Regions from separate parts of the Bradyrhizobium sp. Leaf396 genome, predicted to be linked through region 3. Evidence: predicted binding sites of a transcription regulator. Region 3 holds the regulator's gene; each other region holds the start of a gene.

What was found. Region 3 encodes PhoB, which activates phosphate uptake and scavenging genes when phosphate is short. Its sites were predicted from a motif close to TGTCATNNANCTGTCAT; they were not measured.
Region 1: ASG57_RS09245 (YdcH family protein) is a predicted target of PhoB. The motif match lies at 1,904-1,920, and genes of this name have one in related genera.
Region 2: ASG57_RS22255 (UDP-2,3-diacylglucosamine diphosphatase) is a predicted target of PhoB. The motif match lies at 3,960-3,976, and genes of this name have one in related genera.

Annotation. Positions count from the first base shown of each region.
Region 1 covers NZ_LMQJ01000007.1:106,168-113,120, forward strand. The annotation lists gene ASG57_RS09235 (sensor domain-containing protein) at 1-162, opposite strand, end outside; gene ASG57_RS09240 (NAD(P)/FAD-dependent oxidoreductase) at 365-1,468, shown strand; gene ASG57_RS09245 (YdcH family protein) at 1,638-1,817, opposite strand; gene ASG57_RS09250 (YdcH family protein) at 2,148-2,354, shown strand; gene ASG57_RS09255 (hypothetical protein) at 2,476-2,694, shown strand; gene ASG57_RS09260 (hypothetical protein) at 2,716-2,967, shown strand; gene ASG57_RS09265 (GGDEF domain-containing protein) at 2,964-3,695, opposite strand; gene purE (5-(carboxyamino)imidazole ribonucleotide mutase) at 3,838-4,326, shown strand; gene ASG57_RS09275 (5-(carboxyamino)imidazole ribonucleotide synthase) at 4,323-5,429, shown strand; gene aqpZ (aquaporin Z) at 5,467-6,189, opposite strand; gene rpsU (30S ribosomal protein S21) at 6,446-6,742, shown strand; gene ASG57_RS09290 (tetratricopeptide repeat protein) at 6,866-6,953, shown strand, end outside.
Region 2 covers NZ_LMQJ01000024.1:18,771-25,723, forward strand. The annotation lists gene ASG57_RS22235 (c-type cytochrome) at 1-329, shown strand, start outside; gene ASG57_RS22240 (Lrp/AsnC ligand binding domain-containing protein) at 340-585, opposite strand; gene ASG57_RS22245 (PAS domain S-box protein) at 692-2,671, opposite strand; gene thiD (bifunctional hydroxymethylpyrimidine kinase/phosphomethylpyrimidine kinase) at 2,985-3,785, shown strand; gene ASG57_RS22255 (UDP-2,3-diacylglucosamine diphosphatase) at 4,000-4,812, shown strand; gene ASG57_RS22260 (glycosyltransferase family 4 protein) at 4,826-5,869, shown strand; gene ASG57_RS22265 (threonine/serine dehydratase family protein) at 5,935-6,918, shown strand.
Region 3 covers NZ_LMQJ01000034.1:122,420-129,372, forward strand. The annotation lists gene argF (ornithine carbamoyltransferase) at 1-776, opposite strand, end outside; gene ASG57_RS25315 (aspartate aminotransferase family protein) at 776-1,984, opposite strand; gene ASG57_RS25320 (GcrA family cell cycle regulator) at 2,442-2,954, shown strand; gene phoB (phosphate regulon transcriptional regulator PhoB) at 3,215-3,922, opposite strand; gene phoU (phosphate signaling complex protein PhoU) at 3,945-4,661, opposite strand; gene pstB (phosphate ABC transporter ATP-binding protein PstB) at 4,673-5,494, opposite strand; gene pstA (phosphate ABC transporter permease PstA) at 5,491-6,336, opposite strand; gene pstC (phosphate ABC transporter permease subunit PstC) at 6,341-6,953, opposite strand, start outside.

The DNA.
Region 1 (6,953 bases), on a different contig from region 3:
TTCCCAGATCACGTTGGGCTCGAGCTTGGCGAAATCGCTCGGAGCGGGAAAGCTGTCGGATAGCGCAAAGGCACGTGCAGGTGCGACCGCGCCGGCCAGGCAAGTAAGGGCCTGCACAGCAATCGGAAGCGTGCTGCCCACCTGCCAGTTCTTCTCAGCCATCAGCCACCCGCGATTTCAACGTCGGATTGTCTGGCCTCGCGGGTTTGGATCGGGTAAACGCCTGTACCCGCAACAGAAAAATGTGACGTGCGATACGGCAATTGCCCTGACATGATAAATGCTTTCTTAACGGAAAATCCCCCCGCGCGGCCGTTCCGGGACCTGATGCCGCCGGCGGCTCCAGCGGAGATCATGCACAACCATGGATAGGGTGGACTGTGTCGTCGTCGGAGCCGGCGTGGTCGGTCTCGCGGTGGCTCGAAAGCTCGCCCAGTCCGGGCGCGAGGTGATCGTGCTCGAGGAAGCCGAGGCCATCGGCACCATCACCTCCTCGCGCAACAGTGAGGTGATCCATGCCGGCATCTACTACCGCGCCGGGAGCTGGATGGCGCGCATGTGCGTCGCGGGCAAGCACGCGCTCTACCGCTACTGCGCCGAGCGCGGCATCCCGCACAGAAATTGCGGCAAGCTGATTGTCGCGACCAGCCAAAAGGAAACCGAGAAGCTCCAATCGATCAAGGCGCATGCCGAAGCCAACGGTGTGCTCGACATGCAACTGCTCACGGGCGAGGTCGCACGCGCGCTGGAGCCGGCGCTCGCCTGCGACGCTGCGCTGCTGTCGCCGTCGACCGGCATCATCGACAGCCACGCCTACATGCTCTCGCTGCGTGGCGAAGCCGAGGACGCCGGCGCGGCCTTCGCGTTTCACACGCCGCTGATCCGCGCCAAGGCTGCCGGCGGCATCATCGAAATCGAGGCCGGCGGCGATGCGCCGATGACGCTCCAATGCGACCTTCTCGTCAACGCCGCAGGACTCTCGGCGACAACGGTCGCACGCAACATCGACGGCATGCCGATGGACCGGATCCCGCCGGCCTATCTTGCCAAGGGAAACTACTTCAGCTGCAACGCCAAGGCGCCGTTCTCGCGCCTGATCTATCCGGTGCCCGAACCCGGCGGGTTAGGGGTGCACCTGACGCTGGACATGGCCGGCCAGGCGCGCTTCGGGCCCGACGTCGAATGGATCGAAACGATCAATTACGAGGTCGATCCGTCCCGCGCCGAGCGCTTCTATCCGGCGATCCGCAAGTACTGGCCTACTCTGCCCGATGGGGCGCTGATGCCGAGCTATTCAGGGATCCGACCAAAGATCGTGCCGCCCGCTGTGGCCAGCCAGGACTTCTTGATGCAGGGCCCGCCCGATCACGGTGTCGCAGGCCTGATCAATCTGTTCGGCATCGAATCGCCAGGACTGACGTCGTCGCTCGCGATCGCCGACCACGTCGCCGAACTCGCAACCGTCTAGAGAGCTTTCGAGCGTGGTCGATCACAGATCGTTGTCGAGAAAACGCGCCCAAGCAAAACATCATCCCCGCGCAAGGATCGTGCGCAGTTTGTATCTTGCAGCAGGGATGAGCACGTGGCTCTCATCCCTGCAAGAAGGATGCGATCAACTCTACGCTGTTATGGGGGTGCTAGTGGAGCGTATCGCTGTGCTTCAGACGCTCGATCTGGTCCTTGACCATCAACTTCCGGCGCTTCAACTCAACAATTTGCAGGTCGTCCGTTGAAAGGTGCACGAGAGCTTCGTGCAATTCGTTTTCGAGCAGTTTGTGCTTCCGTTCCAATTCAACGAGATGTGCCTGAATTGTCATTCGAAACCTCCTCGGTAGGGTTGAACCTCAGGATTCGATCCGGACAAGCAAGTCTACATCACCGATTCGTCCTGTCGATGGGTATCCGTCGTCACAGTGTCATTTTTGAAAGTTCATATGTAACGAAGCGTGACTAAAGGGAACCACGCGGGAAAAATCCGTGATATCAATGCGGCTGCGCAACTTCCGCGGCTCCTTGCAGAAATATCTTGCGGGAGACCGGCGGACGAAGCCGCAGATCGCTTGCGATCACGCTGCGCAAGGACGATAATTTCCACAGGGCATCCACAGCCCGGATCTCACGCCTATCGGTTTTCGGCCACCGCAGACATGACCAACGAAGATGAGCGTGAGCTCGAAGCCGAGCTCACCCGGTTGCAGCAGGAACACCGAGATCTCGATGCGGCGATCGATGCATTGCATCAATCGCCCGCCCCCGACCTGTTGCGGTTACAGCGGTTGAAGAAGCGCAAACTGTTGTTGCGCGACCGCATCGCGTTCATTGAAGACCAGATCACGCCCGACATCATCGCCTGATCCGTCGACGGGTCGTCCCGCGGCTCACCAATGAATCCGCTTGACTCGATCGGAACAAAAGATGAACATTCAGGGCCCGCAGCTCAGCAGATGCCTAAACACAGGACACGAGGACAACGCGATGTCGGCAACGCCCCTTCTCGACAACACTCATTACGAACAGGCCTGCGATCAGGCGATCGCGATGTGCGACGGCAATCTACGCAGCACCATCAAGGCGCTGATCATGGCCAATGAATATCTGGAAACCGAGCTGGAGGAGTTGCAGGCGGCTGTTGCCGCCGGCTGCATTCCGGAAACCTCGCGCAGCAAGATGCGGAGCAAGAGCAGCGCCGCTTGAGTTCAACACTGGAGCAACGCCATGTCGGATGTGACCTATTACGTTGCAATGCCCTTTTTGATCGATGACGACGGATCACCCGTCGCTGGCGCGGCGGAAGAGTGTCAGTCCTCAACGGCGGCGCTACGACGCGCCGAGATTTTGGCGCGCGGCCCCGGCCATATCGGCGCAATCGCGTTCAGCCGCAGCGGCGATCCCATGACCGGCGAATTTGGCGACGCGACGCTGCTGCGCAAATTCGGCAACGTGCCCGAAGATCTCGCAACCCTCTAAAGCTCGCTACCGACAAGCCTGATACGCGGCTCATGCCGGCGTCGCGCCTTGCGCACGTACATCGCGGCATCGGCCTCTTCCAGGGCGCGGCCTGCGTCGGCGTGCGGGCCGAGCAGCGCGACGCCGGCGGAGGCGCCCGCGGCCACCGATTGTCCACGAAACACAAAGGACAATTCGTCGATCGCCTGCTCGAAGGCCGCGGCCTTCGCCTTGGCGTCAGTTTCGCTGAGATTCCAGAGCAGCAGCCCGAACTCGTCGCCGCCGAGCCGGCCAACCACGTCGGAGGCACGAATCTGCCGCGTCAGGGTCGCGACAATCGCCTTGAGCACCTCGTCGCCGGCGGCATGCCCGAAGGAGTCGTTGATCGGCTTCAGCCGATCGACGTCGAGGACGATCAGCGCCCCGCTGGCGCGGTAGCGCTTCATATAGGCGATGGCGCGCGCGAGCTCGCGCTCGAAGCCGCGCCGGTTGGGAATCTCGAGCAGGAAATCCGTATCGGCCGCAGCTTCGAGTTCCGCGACCCGGCGCTGTGCTTCCTTGAGCTTGGTCCGCAGGTCCCGGATTGTCGCCCTGAGATTGTCCTTGGCTGCATCATCCGCCGGGGCGTTGCGCCGCGATGGCTTCACCGACCGCTTGGTCAGCCGCCCGGCGGCGGGCGTGGATCGGCCGGCGCTGGTCTTCCGGCCCGCTTTGGCCTTCGCAGCGCTCGCCCTTTTTGGTTTCTTCATGGGCATCCTGCTCAATGAAGGCTTGCGGGGATTCACCAAGACAGGATAGTGGATTCCCTTCTCCTTGCCACCGCCTTGCGAGCCGCCGGCCGGAACCCGCTAATCTGGCCTATCTTTCTGTTTTCCGGGCACAATTGACGTCATGACCGCGCCGATCGCCATCATCATGGGAAGCCAGTCGGACTGGGACACGATGCGGCATGCCGCCGACACGCTCGAGGCGCTCGGCATCGCCGCCGACACCCGCGTCGTCTCGGCGCATCGCACCCCCGACCGGCTGTTTGCTTTCGCCAAGGGCGCCAAGGCCGCAGGCTACAAGGTCATCATCGCCGGCGCCGGCGGCGCGGCACATCTGCCCGGCATGGCCGCGGCGCTAACCGAACTGCCGGTCTTCGGCGTGCCGGTCGAATCCAAGACGCTCAAGGGTCTCGATTCGCTCTACTCGATCGTGCAGATGCCCGCAGGAATCCCCGTCGGCACCCTCGCCATCGGCAAAGCCGGTGCGATCAACGCCGCACTGCTGGCAGCCGCCGTGCTGGCGTTGTCAGACCCGGCCTTGTCCGATCGCCTTGCCGCCTGGCGCAAGGCGCAGACTGACGCCGTCGCGGAGCGCCCGGAGGACAAGGCGTGACTGAGACCAGGCACGTGAAGCTGAAGCCCGGTGACACCGTCGGTATCCTTGGCGGCGGACAATTGGGGCGGATGCTGGCCATGGCTGCGGCGCGGCTCGGCCTGCGCTGCCAGGTGTTCTCGCCCGATCCGGACTCGCCGGCCTTCGACGTCGTACTTAACGCGACCTGCGCCGAATATGCCGATGTCGAGGCGCTGGAGCTGTTCGCGAGCGACGTCGACGTCATCACCTACGAGTTCGAGAACGTGCCGGCCGCGGCCGCGATGGTGCTGGACGCGCGCCGCCCGGTGCTGCCCAACCGCAAGATCCTGGAGACCACCCAGGACCGGCTCGCCGAAAAGGATTTTGTCACGCACCTCGGGATCGGAACCGCAGCCTATGCCGACGTTACCTCCGTCTCCTCGCTGCGCGAGGCGATCGCCAGGATCGGCCTTCCTGCGGTGCTGAAAACCCGCCGGTTCGGCTATGACGGCAAGGGTCAGGCCATCATCCGCGAGGGCGACGACATCGCCAAGGTGTGGACGAGCCTCGCCACCAAATCGGCGATTCTTGAAGCCTTCGTGCCGTACGAACGCGAGATCTCCGTGATCGCTGCGCGTTCGGCCACGGGCCAGGTCGAGTGCTTCGACGTCACCGAGAACGAGCACCGCGACCACATCCTGAAGATATCGCGCGCGCCCGCGCCGATCCCGGATGCGCTCGCCGAGGAGGCGCGCAGCATCGCCGGCAAAATTGCAGGCGCGCTCGACTATGTCGGCGTGCTCGCTGTCGAGATGTTCGTGCTCGCCAATGGCACCGGACCGAAGGTGCTGGTCAACGAGATCGCTCCGCGCGTGCACAATTCCGGACATTGGACGCTGGATGGCGCCTCAGTCTCGCAGTTCGAGCAGCACATCCGCGCCATCGCCGGCTGGCCGCTCGGCAAGCCCGTGCGCCATGGCGACGTCGTCACCATGACCAACCTGATCGGCGACGAGATCAACGATTACGAAAAATGGCTGACCGTGCCGGGCGCGACCGTACACATCTACGGCAAGGGCGCGCCGCGCCCCGGCCGCAAGATGGGCCACGTCACCGAAGTGCGTCCCAGCGCAAGCAAGTAACGGGACCGCGGCTCCGACCTGCGATCCCGCCAGGCGATCAGGCCGCCTTCACTCCCGCGACGATGCCGGTGGGCTCCTCGCTGAGCCAGCGATAGACAACCCCGCCGAGCGCACCACCGATCAATGGTGCAATCCAGAACAGCCAGAGCTGCGACAGAGCCCAGCCGCCGACGAACAGTGCCGGGCCGGTACTGCGCGCCGGGTTCACTGAGGTGTTGGTGACGGGAATGCTGACGAGATGGATCATCACCAACGCGAGCCCGATCGCGAGCGGCGCGAAACCCGCGGGTGCACGGCCATGGGTGGCGCCCATGATGATGAACAGGAACATCATCGTCATCACCACTTCCGTGAGGAAGCACACGACCATGCTGTACTGGCCGGGCGAATGCGCGTCATAGCCGTTGGACGCGAAGCCCTTGCCGACATCGAATCCGGGCGCCCCGCTCGCGATGACATAGAGCAGCCAGGCGGCCACGATCGCGCCGGCCACCTGGGCGATGACGTATGGCAAAACCTGGCCCGCGGGAAAACGGCCACCGGCAGCGAGACCGACTGTGACGGCTGGGTTGAGATGACAGCCCGAGATGTGGCCGATGGCATAGGCCATGGTCACGACGCTCAGCCCGAAGGCCAGCGACACCCCGATCAGGCCGATTCCGACCTGCGGGAAGCCGGCGGCGATCACCGCGCTGCCGCAGCCCGCGAAAGTGAGCCAGAACGTGCCGATGCCCTCGGCAGCATATTTCTTGATATCCATGTGGCGTCTCCCCTGGTTCTCGGCGCAAAGCGTCCGGGAACGACCCCTCATCGGCGCCAAGTCACCCAAATCAGGGCCGCACAGGGGCATTTTCGCCGCATTTAATGGCCGAACTTGGCCCGAAAACCCGCTTGCCCGGTGGACATCTGCGGTTTTGTCTGATACATCCGCGCGCTCAAGGTTAAGGGCTTGCGCGTTTCGCCATCCCCTTTGACTTACCAGAATTCAAATCCAATCCACCTAAAGAGGATGCCGCGTGCAGGTTCTCGTTCGCGATAACAATGTCGATCAAGCCCTCAAGGCGCTGAAGAAGAAGATGCAGCGCGAGGGCATTTTCCGCGAGATGAAGCTCCGCGGCCATTACGAGAAGCCCTCCGAGAAGAAGGCCCGCGAAAAGGCCGAAGCCGTGCGCCGCGCGCGCAAGCTGGCCCGCAAGAAGCTGCAGCGCGAAGGCCTGCTGCCGATGAAGCCGAAGCCGGTGTTCGGCGCTGGCCCGGGCGGTGATCGCGGCGGTCGTAGCGGCCCGGGTGCAGGTCCGCGCGGACCGCGCTGATTTGCCGAAGCTGTAAGACCTCAGTTTCGATGACGCGGGCCCTTGGCCCGCGTTATTGTTTGTGAGCGGTGCCTTTCTGGGACGGGGCACTACAGATGCGGCACCAGCGCGAGCGAACCGTAGATGGTTTCCCCTTTCCCTCAGCGCGGCTTGGAGCGACGACGCCGGATCTGGCGGCAGACGCTCGTATTGGCCTTGATCGGGAGCACAT
Region 2 (6,953 bases), on a different contig from region 3:
GCCATTGCGCCGAGTGCCACAGCCCGCGCAATGCGCTGGGCGGCATCATCGCAAGCCAGCGCTTTGCCGGCGGTCCTAATCCTGAAGGCGAGGGATGGGTGCCGAACATCACCCAGAAGCGCCTTGGCGAGTGGAGCGTGAAGGACCTCGCCTATTTCCTGAAGACCGGCGAACTGCCGGATGGCGACAGCGTCGGCGGTTCGATGACGCGTGTGATCAAGAATACCTCGCAATTGCCGGAGGCGGACCTGGCGGCGATGGCGGAGTATCTCAAGTCGCTGTCGCCGGCGGAGGGGCCGCCCCGGCCGGCACGCAAGGAGGGGAGCTAGGGCGGCAGCGCTAGCCGGTACCGAACGCCTTGAACGTGATGATGGTGAGGGTGTCCTGGATGCCCGGCAGCACCTGCACCTTCTCGTTGACGAAATGACCGATGTCGGTGTCCTTGTCGACGTAGAACTTCACCAGGAGGTCGTACTGGCCGGCCGTGGAGTAGATCTCGGAGGCGATCTCGGCCTCGGCAAGCGCATTGGCCACCGTATAAGACTGGCCGAGCTTGCACTTGATCTGAACGAAGAAGGGAACCATCGCGAGCACTCCGAAAGCCTACCTGGCGGCCAATAGGCCAAACCCGGCCGGATTTAGCAAGCGGCGGGCCGACGGCACAAGCCGCCAGATGCGAGCTCGAGCTTGGCTAGGTGGCAACGGCTGCCACGACCAATGCGTCCCTGAGCCGCTGGGCAAGCTCGACCTTGCGGTAGGGCTTGGTCAGCACGATCGCTTGCGCCTGCGCGCGGCCCTGCTCGACCAGGGTCTCCAGCGCGTAGCCGGAGGTGAAAAGGACCGGCAGACCGGGACGAACCCGCCGCGCCTGATCGGCGAGCTCCCAGCCGCTCATGCCACCGGGCATCACGATGTCAGTGAACAGCAGGTCGATGCTGGGATCGCTCCGCAGTTGCTGCAGGGCATCCTTGCCGTTGACCGCGGCAACGACGCGATATCCGAGAGCTTCCACCCTGCGAATGACGGAGGAGCGGACGAACGGATCGTCCTCGACGATCAGGATCGTCTCGTAGCCTCGCGGCGCCGTGTCCTCGCCTTCGGGAAGATCGACGTGTGATTGTCCGGTGCTGGCGCGAGGCAGGTAGATCCTGACCGTAGTCCCGAGGCCCGCCTCGCTGTAGATCGAGACATGGCCGCCTGATTGCTTTGCGAAGCCGTAGACCATGCTGAGGCCGAGGCCCGAGCCCTTGCCGACCTCCTTGGTGGTGAAGAACGGCTCGAAGGCGCGTTCGATGACATCGGGCGTCATGCCTTCGCCGTCGTCGGCGACCGAGATCAAAGCGTAGCTGCCGGGTACGACTTCGGGATGGAGGGCACGGTAATCGTCGTCGATCGCAGCCAACTCCGTGCTCAGCGTCAGATGTCCCCCTGATGGCATGGCATCCTGCGCGTTGAGCGCGAGATTCAGCACGGCGGATTCGAGCTGGCTGCGGTCGGCAAAGGCGAGGACCGTGCCGTGTCCGGAGGTCGTCCTGATCTCGATGTTTTCGCGCAACGTTCGCTTGAGCAGCTTGAACATGGAATCGAGCAGGCTCCGGCAGTCAATCGATTGAGGCTGGAGCAGCTGGCGGCGGCTGAATGCGAGCAGCCGCTGCGTCAGCTCGGCGCCGCGCTCCCCTGACTGGCAGATGTCGTCGGCAAAGCGCCGCAGCTCCGGCCGCTCCTTGAGCTGCTCGCCGAGGTGCTCGGCATTGCCGATGATCACGGTCAGGAGATTGTTGAAGTCGTGCGCGATACCGCCGGAGAGCTGGCCGACCGTCTCCATCTTCTGCGCCTGCTGAAGCTGCTGCTCGGTCAGCTTGCGCGCGGTCAGGTCGTGGACGATGCCGACGAAGATCAGTTCGCCGTCCTGCCTGGCCTGGCCCACCGAGAGGTCCATCGGAAAGGTCGAGCCATCCTTACGCCGGGCGATGGCCTCGCCGCCGGTCGCGAAATGTCTCGCGCGGCTGTCGGGCGTTGCTTCCGCCTCTGGCATCAGCATGGAGACGTTCCGGTTCATCACCTCGTCGGCGCGGTAGCCGAACAAGCGCTCGCAGGCCGGATTGAACAGCAGGATACGGTCATGCGCATCGAACAGGATGACACCGTCAACCGCGGTCTCCACGATCGCGGTGAGGCGCGCGACACTGGCGCGCAGCGCGCGTTGGGCGTCGCTGACTTGCTGAAGCAGGAGCGCGGCGTCGCGGCTCTTGATCTCCTCTTCCTCGAGCGCCGCCTTGACCTGCCGAAGCTCGAACGGTGATGGAATGGTCAGGACCCTCGGCAGCAGTGGCCAGAGCGCGGCGGCGGTGAAGACCGACGCGACCGCCGTGGCCGCCTTGACCATGCCCTCGACGCCATAGACCGGAACCCAGAGCGTGTAGATCGACAGCACATGGCTGAGGCCGCAAGCCATGATGAAGATCGCGAACGCCCAGTAGACCCAGCCGAACTTGAGGTCCCGGCGCTTGATGACCAGTATCGCGAGGGCAAACGGAATCGAGAAATAGGCAGCGGCAATGCAGGCGTCGGAAACGACGTGGAGCCAGATCAACTCCGGGTCCCACAGCAGGCAGATGCCGTGCGGCGACAGCATGGACGAGTCGAGGAGACGTTCGAAAAAGGCCCACATCGTTCCACCCCAAGTTCCTGTTTCAGGTGGCTTGCGGGCCGGAGCGGCGCGCAATCGGCGTCACTCGACGGTTCCACCACCTGACGTCTCACGCAATCGGCGAAGCACGCTAAGGTTTGAGACTATACCAAGGGCCCGGCGCGATGCATTTTCAAGCCCGCATCATTGCGGGCGCCGCGCTGTGCCCGACTGATCCGCTGGGTGGCATCGCCCTCGCGAATCACGACGGCGGGCGGCTTGGCGTGGCTTGCTGGCGTTCCACGGTCGCGCTAGGACAGGCCATGGCGATGTCCTCCAGCATGTGTATCCGGCCATGACGACCCCGGTCGCCCTCACTATCGCCGGCTCGGATTCGAGCGGCGGCGCCGGCATCCAGGCCGACCTCAAGACATTTGCCGCGCTCGGCGTTTACGGCGCCTCCGTGATTACCGCGCTGACGGCACAGAACACGCGCGGCGTGAGCGGGATTCACGCGGTTCCCGCCGACTTCGTCACCGCGCAGATCGACGCCGTGTTCGCCGACCTCGAGATTGGCGCGGTGAAGATCGGCATGGTGGCCCAGGTCGCCAGCATCGACGCCATCGCCGCCGCGCTGTCGCGCTTGGCGCCGCGGCACGTCGTGCTCGATCCCGTCATGGTGGCGACCTCCGGCGACCGCCTGCTCGCCGCCGAGGCCGTCGATGCCCTGCGCACGGGACTGATACCCTTGGCCTCGGTGATCACGCCGAACCTGCCGGAAGCCGCGGCGCTGCTCGACGAGGTTGTTGCAACGAGCGAAGCCGAGATCGAAAGCCAGGGCCGTCGCCTGCTGGCGCTCGGCTGCCGCGCCGTTCTGATCAAGGGCGGGCACGGCGAGGGCGCCGAGAGCATCGACTATCTGGTCGATGCGAACAACACCATCGCGCTGGCGGCCCCCCGGGTCGCCACCCGCAATACCCATGGCACCGGATGCTCACTGTCGTCGGCCATCGCGGCAGGTCTCGCCAAGGGCGAAGATCTCGAGCGTGCCGTGCGCAATGCCAAGTCCTGGATCAGCGCCGCGATCGAGGCCGCCGACCGCTTCAGCGTCGGTCATGGCCACGGGCCGGTCCACCATTTCCACAGGTTCTACTGACGCGGGCCGTCCGAATGGGGACGGGGGGTGCGCGGCCGCAGTTTCACCGGCACCCGGTGCCCTCCATGGGCGCCCGCTGCGACCCCATGTCGCCTGATTGTCGCATGCGACTGATATTCGCGGGGAGGGCGAGGCGGAACTTGATTCGAATCTGAGGGGCCTCGAGGGTTCACCGGTCATCCCCCTGTCACGGGACATTGTTACAGGCTGGCGCATGGGAAGTTACGATGTGAGTGACGAAAGCCAGGAGCGGCGCTTTCGCACGTTGTTCATCTCCGACGTCCATCTCGGAGCCCGCGGTTCTCAAGCCGATCTTCTGCTTGATTTCCTTCGCTACCACGATGCCGACACGATCTACCTCGTCGGCGACATCGTCGACGGCTGGGCGCTGAAATCGAGCTGGCACTGGCCGCAATCGCACAACGACCTGGTCCAGAAGCTGTTGCGCAAGGCGCGCAAGGGCGCCAAGGTCATCTACATTCCCGGCAATCACGACGAGTTCCTGCGCAACTATTACGGCACGCATTTCGGCGGCATCGACGTGGTCGAGAACACGGTGCACACCGGCGTGGACGGCAAGCGCTATCTCGTCATCCACGGCGACATCTTCGATCTGGTGGTGCAGAACGCGCGCTGGCTCGCTCATCTCGGCGACAGGGCCTACGACTTCGCGATCCAGATGAATCGCCTGGTCAACTTCTTCCGCCGCCTGTTCGGCGTGCCTTATTGGTCGCTGTCGCAATGGGCCAAGCAGAAGGTCAAGAACGCCGTCAACTATATCGGCGCGTTCGAGCAGGCGCTCGCGGCTGAAGCACGCCGCTACGACGCCGACGGCGTGATCTGCGGCCACATCCACTACGCCGTGATCCGCGACGAGGCCGGCATTCGCTACATGAATTGCGGCGACTGGGTCGAGAGCTGCACGGCCCTGGTGGAGCATGACGACGGCCATTTCGAGATCATCACCTGGGCGGATCATTTGCAGAGGCCGGCAGTCGTCCCGCAGGTCGCGGCGAGAGCCGCATGACAAGGACCACATGATGCGCATCCTGGTCGCGACCGACGCCTGGCACCCTCAAGTCAACGGTGTCGTTCGGACGCTGACCAAGCTGGCCGACGCCGCCAGAGGCCTCGACGTCGACTTCACGTTCCTGACGCCGCAATCGTTCCGCACCTTCGCGATGCCGAGCTATCGCGACGTGCGCCTCGCGATGCCACGCCCGGCCCGGATCGCAAAGCTGATCGAGGAGGCGCGCCCCGACAGCATTCACATTGCGACGGAAGGGCCGATCGGACTGATGGTCCGCCGCTATTGCCGCCAGCGCAAGCTGCCGTTCACGACCAGCTTCCATACCCGCTTCCCCGAATATGTCCGTGCCCGCGTGCCCGTGCCTGGCTCGCTGATCTGGCGTGCGCTGCGCCGCTTCCACGAGCCCAGCCGTGCCGTGATGGCGGCAACGCCGGCACTGGCGCGCGAACTCAGCGAGCGTGGGTTCGAGAATGTCGTGCTGTGGCCGCGCGGTGTCGACACCGGCTTGTTCCATCCCCGCGCCGTCGATCTCTGTCTGCCGGCACCGGTGTTTCTCTCGGTCGGCCGGGTGGCTGTGGAGAAGAACCTCGAGGCCTTCCTCGACCTCGACCTGCCCGGAACCAAGGTCGTCGTTGGCGACGGCCCGGCGCGCGGCTCGCTGGAAGAAGCCTATCCCGACGCGATCTTCCTCGGCGAGAAGCACGGCGAGGACCTCGCGGATATCTATGCGGCCGCCGACGTGTTCGTGTTCCCAAGCAAGACCGATACATTCGGCCTGGTGCTGCTGGAGGCGCTCGCCAGCGGCCTGCCGGTTGCGGCCTTCCCGGTGAAGGGGCCCCGCGACGTGATCGGCGATGCGCCGGTCGGCGCGCTCGATCACGATCTGCGCAATGCATGCTTTGCCGCGCTCGAGATCTCCCGGCAGGACTGCGTCGAGTTCGCCGCCAAGTACACCTGGGAGGTCTCTGCGCGGGTCTTCATCGACAGCATTCAGGCCGTCGGGGCGGTGCTGCCGGGCCGGAGCGACGCGGAACGGCCGCGTTTCGTCGCCTAGATCAGGAAGGAACCTCGCGCGGAGGTGTCTTGCCCGGCCTTCATGGGCCGCGATAACATTCCACCATGACCGAACAGCTCCTCCCCATCGGCCCTGCCGATATCGACGCCGCAGCGCGCGTGATCGCGCCTTATGCCATCCGCACCCCGCTGTTGTCCTTTCCCGTGCTCAACGAGCGCGTCGGCGCAAAAGTGTTCCTGAAGCCGGAGATGCTTCAGCGCACCGGCTCGTTCAAGTTCCGCGGTGCCTTCAACAAGGTGTTCTCGATCCCGCACGACAAGCGCGCCGGCGGCGTCGTTGCGTTCTCCTCCGGCAATCACGCCCAGGGCGTGGCGGCCGCGGCAAAGATCCTCGAGATGCAGGCCACCATCGTGATGCCGGCGGATGCGCCGCTGTCGAAGCGCGAGCGCACCAAGTCCTACGGCGCCGAGGTCGTGCTGTACGATCGCGACCGCGACGATCGCGAGGCGATCTCACGCGGTATCGCCGAGAAGCGCGGTGCGACGCTGGTCAAGCCCTATGACGATCCCTTCGTGATCGCAGGGCAGGGTACAGCCGGCCGCGAGATCGCGGAAGACATGGCAGCCCTCGGCCTCAGCCCCGACATCGTGGTGGCGCCGGCCTCCGGCGGCGGCCTGATCGCGGGCGTCGCCACCGCCGTCAAGGCCCGCTATCCGCAAGCCGAGATCGTAGTGGCCGAACCTGAATCCTTCGATGACCACGGTATTTCGTTGACCGCGGGCCACCGCGAGCCGCATCCCCCGGCGGGCCGCACCATCTGCGATGCGTTGATGGCACTGATGCCCGGTGAGATGACGTTCGCGATCAACAGCAAGCTGCTCGCGCGTGGCGTCACTGCATCGGACAAGGAAGTCGGTGCTGCCGTTGCGTTCGCCTATCGCGAGCTCAAGCTGGTCGTCGAGCCCGGCGGTGCCGTCGGCCTTGCCGCGCTGCTCGCCGGACGTCTCGACGTCTCAGGCAAGAACGTCGTCATCGTGCTCTCCGGCGGCAATGTCGACGCCGATCTGTTCGCCGAGCTGGTGGCCTAGTCGTCGCCCGGACTTGTGAAGGATCCGGGCCTGCG
Region 3 (6,953 bases):
TTGGCCAGCGACATCAGCTTGGCGTTGACCTGGTACGGCTTCAGCACGTTGTGGCGGTGCTCGCCTTCCTTGTCGCCCATCGACACCCAGGTGTCGGTGACGACGCAGTCGGCGCCGCGCACGGCGGCTTCCGGATCGGTGCCGAGCACGATCGGCGCGCCGGTCGCCTTGATCCAGTCCCGCATCGCCTTCTTCGGTGCGAGCTCGGAAGGTGTTGCGACGTTGAGCTGGAACTTGAAGCGTTCTGCGGCATGCGCCCAGGACGCCAGCACGTTGTTGTCGTCACCGGTCCAGGCCACCGTCCTGCCCTCGATCGGGCCGCGATGCTCCTCATAGGTCATGAGGTCGGCCATCACCTGGCAAGGATGCGAGCGCCGCGTCAGGCCGTTGATGACGGGCACGGTGGCGTTGGCCGCAAGCTCCAGCAGCGCATCGTGATTGAGGATGCGGATCATGATCGCATCGACATAGCGCGACAGCACGCGCGCGGTGTCGGCGATGGTCTCGCCGCGGCCGAGCTGCATCTCGGCGCCGGTGAGCATGATCGCTTCGCCGCCGAGCTGGCGCATGCCGACGTCGAACGAGACGCGCGTGCGGGTCGAGGGACGCTCGAAGATCATCGCCAGCGTCTTGCCTTCGAGCGGCCTGACCGGCTGATGCGCCTTCTGCTTGGCCTTCATGGCGGAGGATGCGGCGAGCATGCGCTTGAGCTCCGACAACGGCAGCTCGTTGATGTCCAAGAAGTGCTTAGGAGCTTTGTCGGGCGTCTTGCTCATCAGCTTGCCGCCCGCTTGGTCTGGCTGGACGAGATCGCAGCGCAGGCGCGTTCGAGCCGCCCGACACTGTCCTCGATCTCGGCCTCGGTGACGATCAGCGGAGGCAGGAAGCGCACTACGTTGTCGCCGGCCCCGACGGTGAGCAATTTTTCAGCACGCAGCGCCGCGACGAGATCGCCCGAAGGCACCACGGCCTTGATGCCGACCAAAAGGCCCTCGCCGCGTACCTCGCTGACGACATCGGGGTGCCGGTCGATCACGGAGGCGAGCTTCTGCTTGAGCAGCAGCGACATCTTCTGCACGTGGTCGAAGAAGCCGGGCTTGAGCATGACATCGAGCACGGCATTGGCCGCGGCGATCGCGAGCGGATTGCCGCCGAAGGTCGAACCGTGCGAGCCGGGCCCCATGCCGGCGGCCGCGTCCGCGGTCGCGAGCACCGCGCCGATCGGGAAGCCGCCGCCCAGCGCCTTCGCCAGCGACATTACGTCGGGCACGACACCGGTGCGCTTGTAGGCGAAGAGCTCGCCGGTGCGGCCCATGCCGGTCTGCACTTCGTCGAAGGCGAGCAGCAGGCCGTGCTCGTTGCAGAGCTCGCGCAGCGCCTTGAGGAAGGCGGGAGACGACGAACGAACGCCACCCTCGCCCTGGATCGGCTCGATCAGGATGCCCGCGGTGTGTGGGCCGATCGCCTTCTTCACGGCTTCCAGGTCGCCATGCGGCACCTGGTCGAAGCCTTCCATCGGCGGACCGAAGCCCTCCAGATATTTTGCAGATCCGGTGGCGGCGAGCGTCGCCAGCGTGCGGCCATGGAAGGCGCCCTCGAAGGTGATCATGCGATAACGATCAGGATGCCCCTTGGAGAAGTGATGGTGGCGCACCAGCTTGATCACGCCTTCCAGCGCCTCGGCGCCGGAATTGCAGAAGAACACGAAGTCCGCAAAGCTCTCGTTGCAGAGCCGGCTTGCGAGCTTCTCGCCGTCCGGGCTCTGGAACAGGTTCGACATGTGCCAGAGCTTCGTCGCCTGCTCCTGCAACGCCTTGACCAGCGCCGGATGAACATGGCCGAGCGCATTCACCGCCACGCCCGAGGTGAAATCGAGATAGCGATCTCCGTTGGTCGCGATCAGCCAGCAGCCTTCACCGCGCTCGAAACCGAGGTCGGCCCTGGCGAAAACGGGGAGCAAATGCGGCGCGGCGCTGTTAGTCATGACGTCACTTGAATGTTGCGGACGGTGTGACGCATGCATTGCGCAACGCACCATTGACCGGCCCGGAAAACGAAACGTGCCGCCTTTTAAGGGCGGCACGTGGGACTATCTTATGCTTGGCAAGACGTGTGTCAATGCCGCCCGAAAGCCCCGCGAAACGCTGAATCCGTAGTCTTGCGGTGCCGATTTTGCGGGATTTTCACCACGGAACATGTGGACGCGAGTCGGCGGACTCTTGCGCGGGAGTCACGCCATATTGTAGCGTTTGGACTGTCAGATACGACATCTCGTGCAACAGTTCTGATCCCAAGAGTCCTCATGTACCGGCGTAAACGTTCGGGCGTCTTGAGCGCGCCCGGCGAGCCTTAAGGGATTCTGGCGGCACGGGTTTTTCAAGGCTTAAGCATTCGCTGTGAAGGCCCCAGGACGGCAGGCGCGCAGCGAGGGAAAGGGTGCAATGACGGTTTTGACCTGGTCCGATGATCGCGTCGAGCAGCTGAAGAAGCTCTGGGAGGCCGGACTTTCGGCCAGCCAGATCGCGGCGGAGCTCGGCAATGTGACCCGCAATGCCGTGATCGGCAAAGTGCACCGGCTCGGCCTGTCCGGCCGCGCCAAGAGCCCTTCATCGGCAGCGCCCCGGCCGCGCAAGGCACGGCCCGCGCAGCACATGATGCGAGTCACTCGCCCCGTCGCGCGCGGCAACACCGCGCTGGCGCAGGCCTTCGAGGTCGAGGTTGAGGCTGAACCTGTTACCTACGACAACGTGGTGCCGATGAGCCAACGGCTGTCGCTACTGGAATTGAACGAGGCGACCTGTCACTGGCCGGTCGGCGATCCCTCGAGCCCGGATTTCTTCTTCTGCGGCGGCAAGGCGCTTTCCGGCCTGCCCTACTGCGCCCAGCATTCGCGCGTGGCGTATCAGCCCGCAGCAGACCGCCGGCGCGCGCCGGCGAAGCCGGGCACGCGCTGAGTTTGTCGATCTACCTGATGGCAGCCGCGACGCGATCACGGCTCCAGTAACTCGGTGTCATCCCCGCCTGGTGCGCGATTGCGCGCGAGGGGCGGGGATCCGTAGCCACAGCGCGCAATTGTCGCGCGAGATGGTCACTCCGAGTCTTCGTCAAAGCACGTTCTGTGGTTATGGACCCGGGCTCGCGCTGCGCGCGTCCCGGGATGGCGGCCAAGATCATTGCCGCATCTCGCGAAACCAACACTCGCCAGTTTAGAGCTTTACGTCTGCTCCGCCTTGGCGAACCGATCATCCAGCGCGTAGCCGGCGCCGCGGACCGTGCGGATCGGGTCCTGCTCGCGACCCAGATTGAGCAGCTTGCGCAGGCGCCCGATATGGACGTCGACGGTGCGCTCGTCGATGTAGATGTCGCGGCCCCAGACGCTGTCGAGCAGCTGTTCGCGCGAGAACACGCGGCCGGGATGCTCCAGGAAGAACTCAAGCAGGCGATATTCTGTCGGGCCGAGATCGATCGGCCGGCCCGAGCGCGCCACGCGGCGCTTGTCGCGGTCGAGCTCGATGTCGCCATAGGCGAGCACCGTCGCGAGCCGCTCGGGGCTCGCGCGCCGCAGAAGCCCCTTCACGCGCGCGAGCAGCTCCGGCACCGAGAACGGCTTGACGATGTAGTCGTCGGCGCCGGTCGCAAGCCCCCGCACCCGCTCGCTCTCCTCGCCGCGCGCGGTGAGCATGATGATCGGGAGCTGCTTGGTCTCGGGCCGCGTGCGCAGCCGCCGGCACAGCTCGATGCCCGATAGCCCAGGCAGCATCCAGTCGAGCACGATCAGATCGGGAATGTGCTCCTTGAGGCGGGTATCGGCATCGTCGCCGCGCATCACCGTCTCGACGTCATAGCCGTCGCCTTCGAGGTTGTAGCGGAGAAGCTCGGTGAGAGCTTCCTCGTCCTCAACCACCATAATGCGTGCGCCCATGGTGTCGTCGCTCCTTACGTCTTCAGGTATTCGGTATCGTGGTGGCGAAATTGGTCATGTCGCCCTTCGGCCGCTTGTCGGTGATCGCCTGCCCCTCGATCATGTAGAACACGGTCTCGGCGATGTTGGTGGCGTGGTCGCCGATCCGCTCGATGTTCTTGGCGCAGAACATCAGATGGATGCAGAACGAGATGTTGCGCGGATCCTCCATCATATAGGTGAGGAGCTCGCGGAACAGCGAGGTGCAGATCGCGTCGACCTCCTCGTCGCCCTTCCACACCGCCATTGCCGCCGGCAGATCGTGCGCGGCGTAGGCGTCCAGCACCGACTTGACCTGCTGCTGCACCAGGTCGGTCATGTGTTCCAGGCCGCGGAACAGCTTCAGCGGATGGAAATCCGTCTCCAGCGCCGCGACGCGCTTGCCCATGTTCTTGGCGAGATCGCCGATGCGCTCGAGATCGGTCGCGACGCGCATGGCGCCGACGATCTCGCGCAGGTCAACCGCCATCGGCTGGCGGCGCGCGATGGTGAGCACCGCGCGCTCCTCGATGCGCTTCTGCAGCGCATCGAGCTCGGTGTCGGTGGCGACGACGCGCTGGCCGAGCGCGACGTCGCGGCGGATCAGCGCGTCGACGGAATCGACGATCATGCGCTCGGCGATGCCGCCCATTTCGGCAACCAGGCGCGTGAGCTCCTGGAGGTCGCTGTCGAAGGCCTTTGCGGTATGTTCAGAACCCATGTTCCGTCTCCTCAGCCGAACCGGCCGGTGATGTAATCCTGCGTGCGCCGGTCGCTCGGCGACGTGAAGATCTTGCTGGTATCGTCGAACTCGATCAGCTCGCCGAGATACATGAACGCGGTCTTGTCCGAGACGCGCGCCGCTTGCTGCATGTTGTGGGTGACGATCGCGATCGTGTAGTTCTCGGACAATTCCTGGATCAGTTCCTCAACCTTCGCCGTCGAGATCGGATCGAGCGCCGAGCAGGGCTCGTCGAACAGGATCACCTCGGGCCGGACCGCGACGGTGCGAGCGATGCAGAGGCGCTGCTGCTGGCCGCCGGAAAGCGACAGGCCGGAAGCATTGAGCTTGTCCTTGACCTCGTTCCACAGCGCGCCGCCACGCAACGCCTTCTCGACGCGGTCGTCCATCTCGGACTTCGAGATCTTCTCGTACAGACGAATGCCGAACGCGATGTTCTCGTAGATCGTCATCGGGAACGGGGTCGGCTTCTGGAACACCATGCCGACCCGGGCGCGCAGCAGATTGAGATCAAGCTTGGGGTCGAGAATGTTGGTGTGGTCGAGCAGCAGCTGACCGGTGGCGCGCTGGCCCGGATAGAGATCGTACATCCGGTTGAAGATGCGCAGCAGGGTCGACTTGCCGCAGCCGGACGGGCCGATGAAGGCCGTGACGCGGTTGGTGCCGAGCGCCAGATTGATGTTCTTCAATGCATGGTGCTCACCGTAGTAGAAGTTGAGGTTGCGCGCCGTAACCTTGGCGGGCGCCTCGGGCAGGGGCTGCGAGCCGGGATGGACGGTCGGCGCGCTGACGGAAACAGACATTTCACTCATTTTGCAGTCCTCTCGGCGCCGATGATGCGCGCGCCAATGTTCAGGGCAAGCACGGTCAGGGTGATCAGCAGCGCGCCGCTCCAGGCGAGCTGCTTCCAGTAGGCGTAGGGGCTCTGCACGAAATTGTTGATGGTCACCGGCAGGTTGGCCATGGTCTTGTCCAGGCCCAGGCTGAAGAACTGGTTCGAGAGCGCGGTGAACAGCAGCGGCGCCGTCTCGCCGGCAACGCGGGCGGTGGCGAGCAGCACGCCGGTGATGAGGCCGGAACGCGCGGCGCGATAGGCGATCCGCTTGATCACCAGCGAGCGCGGCAGGCCCAGTGCGCTGGCGGCCTCACGCAGCGGGTTGGGAACCAGCAGCAGCATGTCTTCCGTGGTGCGCACCACGACCGGGATCACGATGACGGCGAGCGCCAGCGCGCCCGCGATCGCCGAGAAGCCTCGCATCGGCACCACCACCGCGCCGTAGATGAACAGACCAATGATGATCGAGGGCGCCGACAACAAAATGTCGTTGATGAAGCGGATCACCGAGGTCAGCTTGTCGTTGCGGCCGTACTCGGCGAGATAGGTGCCGGCGAATAGGCCGAGCGGCGCGCCGATGCCGACGCCGATCGCGGTCATGATCAGCGAGCCGACGATAGCGTTGCGCAGGCCGCCCTCGGTCGATCCGGGCGGCGGGGTGTCAGCGGTGAAGACCTGGAAGTTGAGCCCGGCCAGGCCGTTGTAGAACAGCGTGATCAGGATCAGCGCGAGCCAGGTGACGCCAAACGCGGCAGCAGCGATGCAGAGCCCGCGGATGACGATGTCCCAGCGGCGGCGACGTGCATAGATCGGGTTCATGGCTTTACTTCCCGGCCTTGGTTTCCAGGCGCATCAGCATCAGCCGCGCGGCTGCGAGCACGAAGAACGTCAACACGAACAGGAGCAGACCGAGAAGGATCAGGCCGGACTGGTGCAGGCCGTCGCTCTCGGCGAACTCCGACGCGATCGCCGCCGAGATCGTGGTGCCCGGGGCGAAGATCGACGATGAGATGCGGAACGAATTGCCTATGATGAAGGTCACCGCCATGGTTTCGCCGAGCGCGCGGCCCAGCGCCAGCATGACGCCGCCAATGATGCCGACGCGGGTGTAGGGGATCACCACGCTGCGGACGACTTCCCAGGTGGTGCAGCCGACGCCATAGGCGGCTTCCTTCAAGACCGGCGGCACCGTCTTGAACACGTCGACCGAGATCGAGGTGATGAAGGGCAGCACCATGATCGCGAGGATCAGCGCGGCGTTGAACAGGCTGAGATAGGAGGGGGGCCCGGCAAAGATCGCGCCCAGCACAGGGACGCCGTCGAAGACCTTGATCATGAAGGGCTGGAAGGTGTTGGCCAGGAACGGCCCGAGCACGAAGAAGCCCCACATGCCGTAGATGATCGAGGGAATGCCGGCGAGCAGCTCGACCGCCATG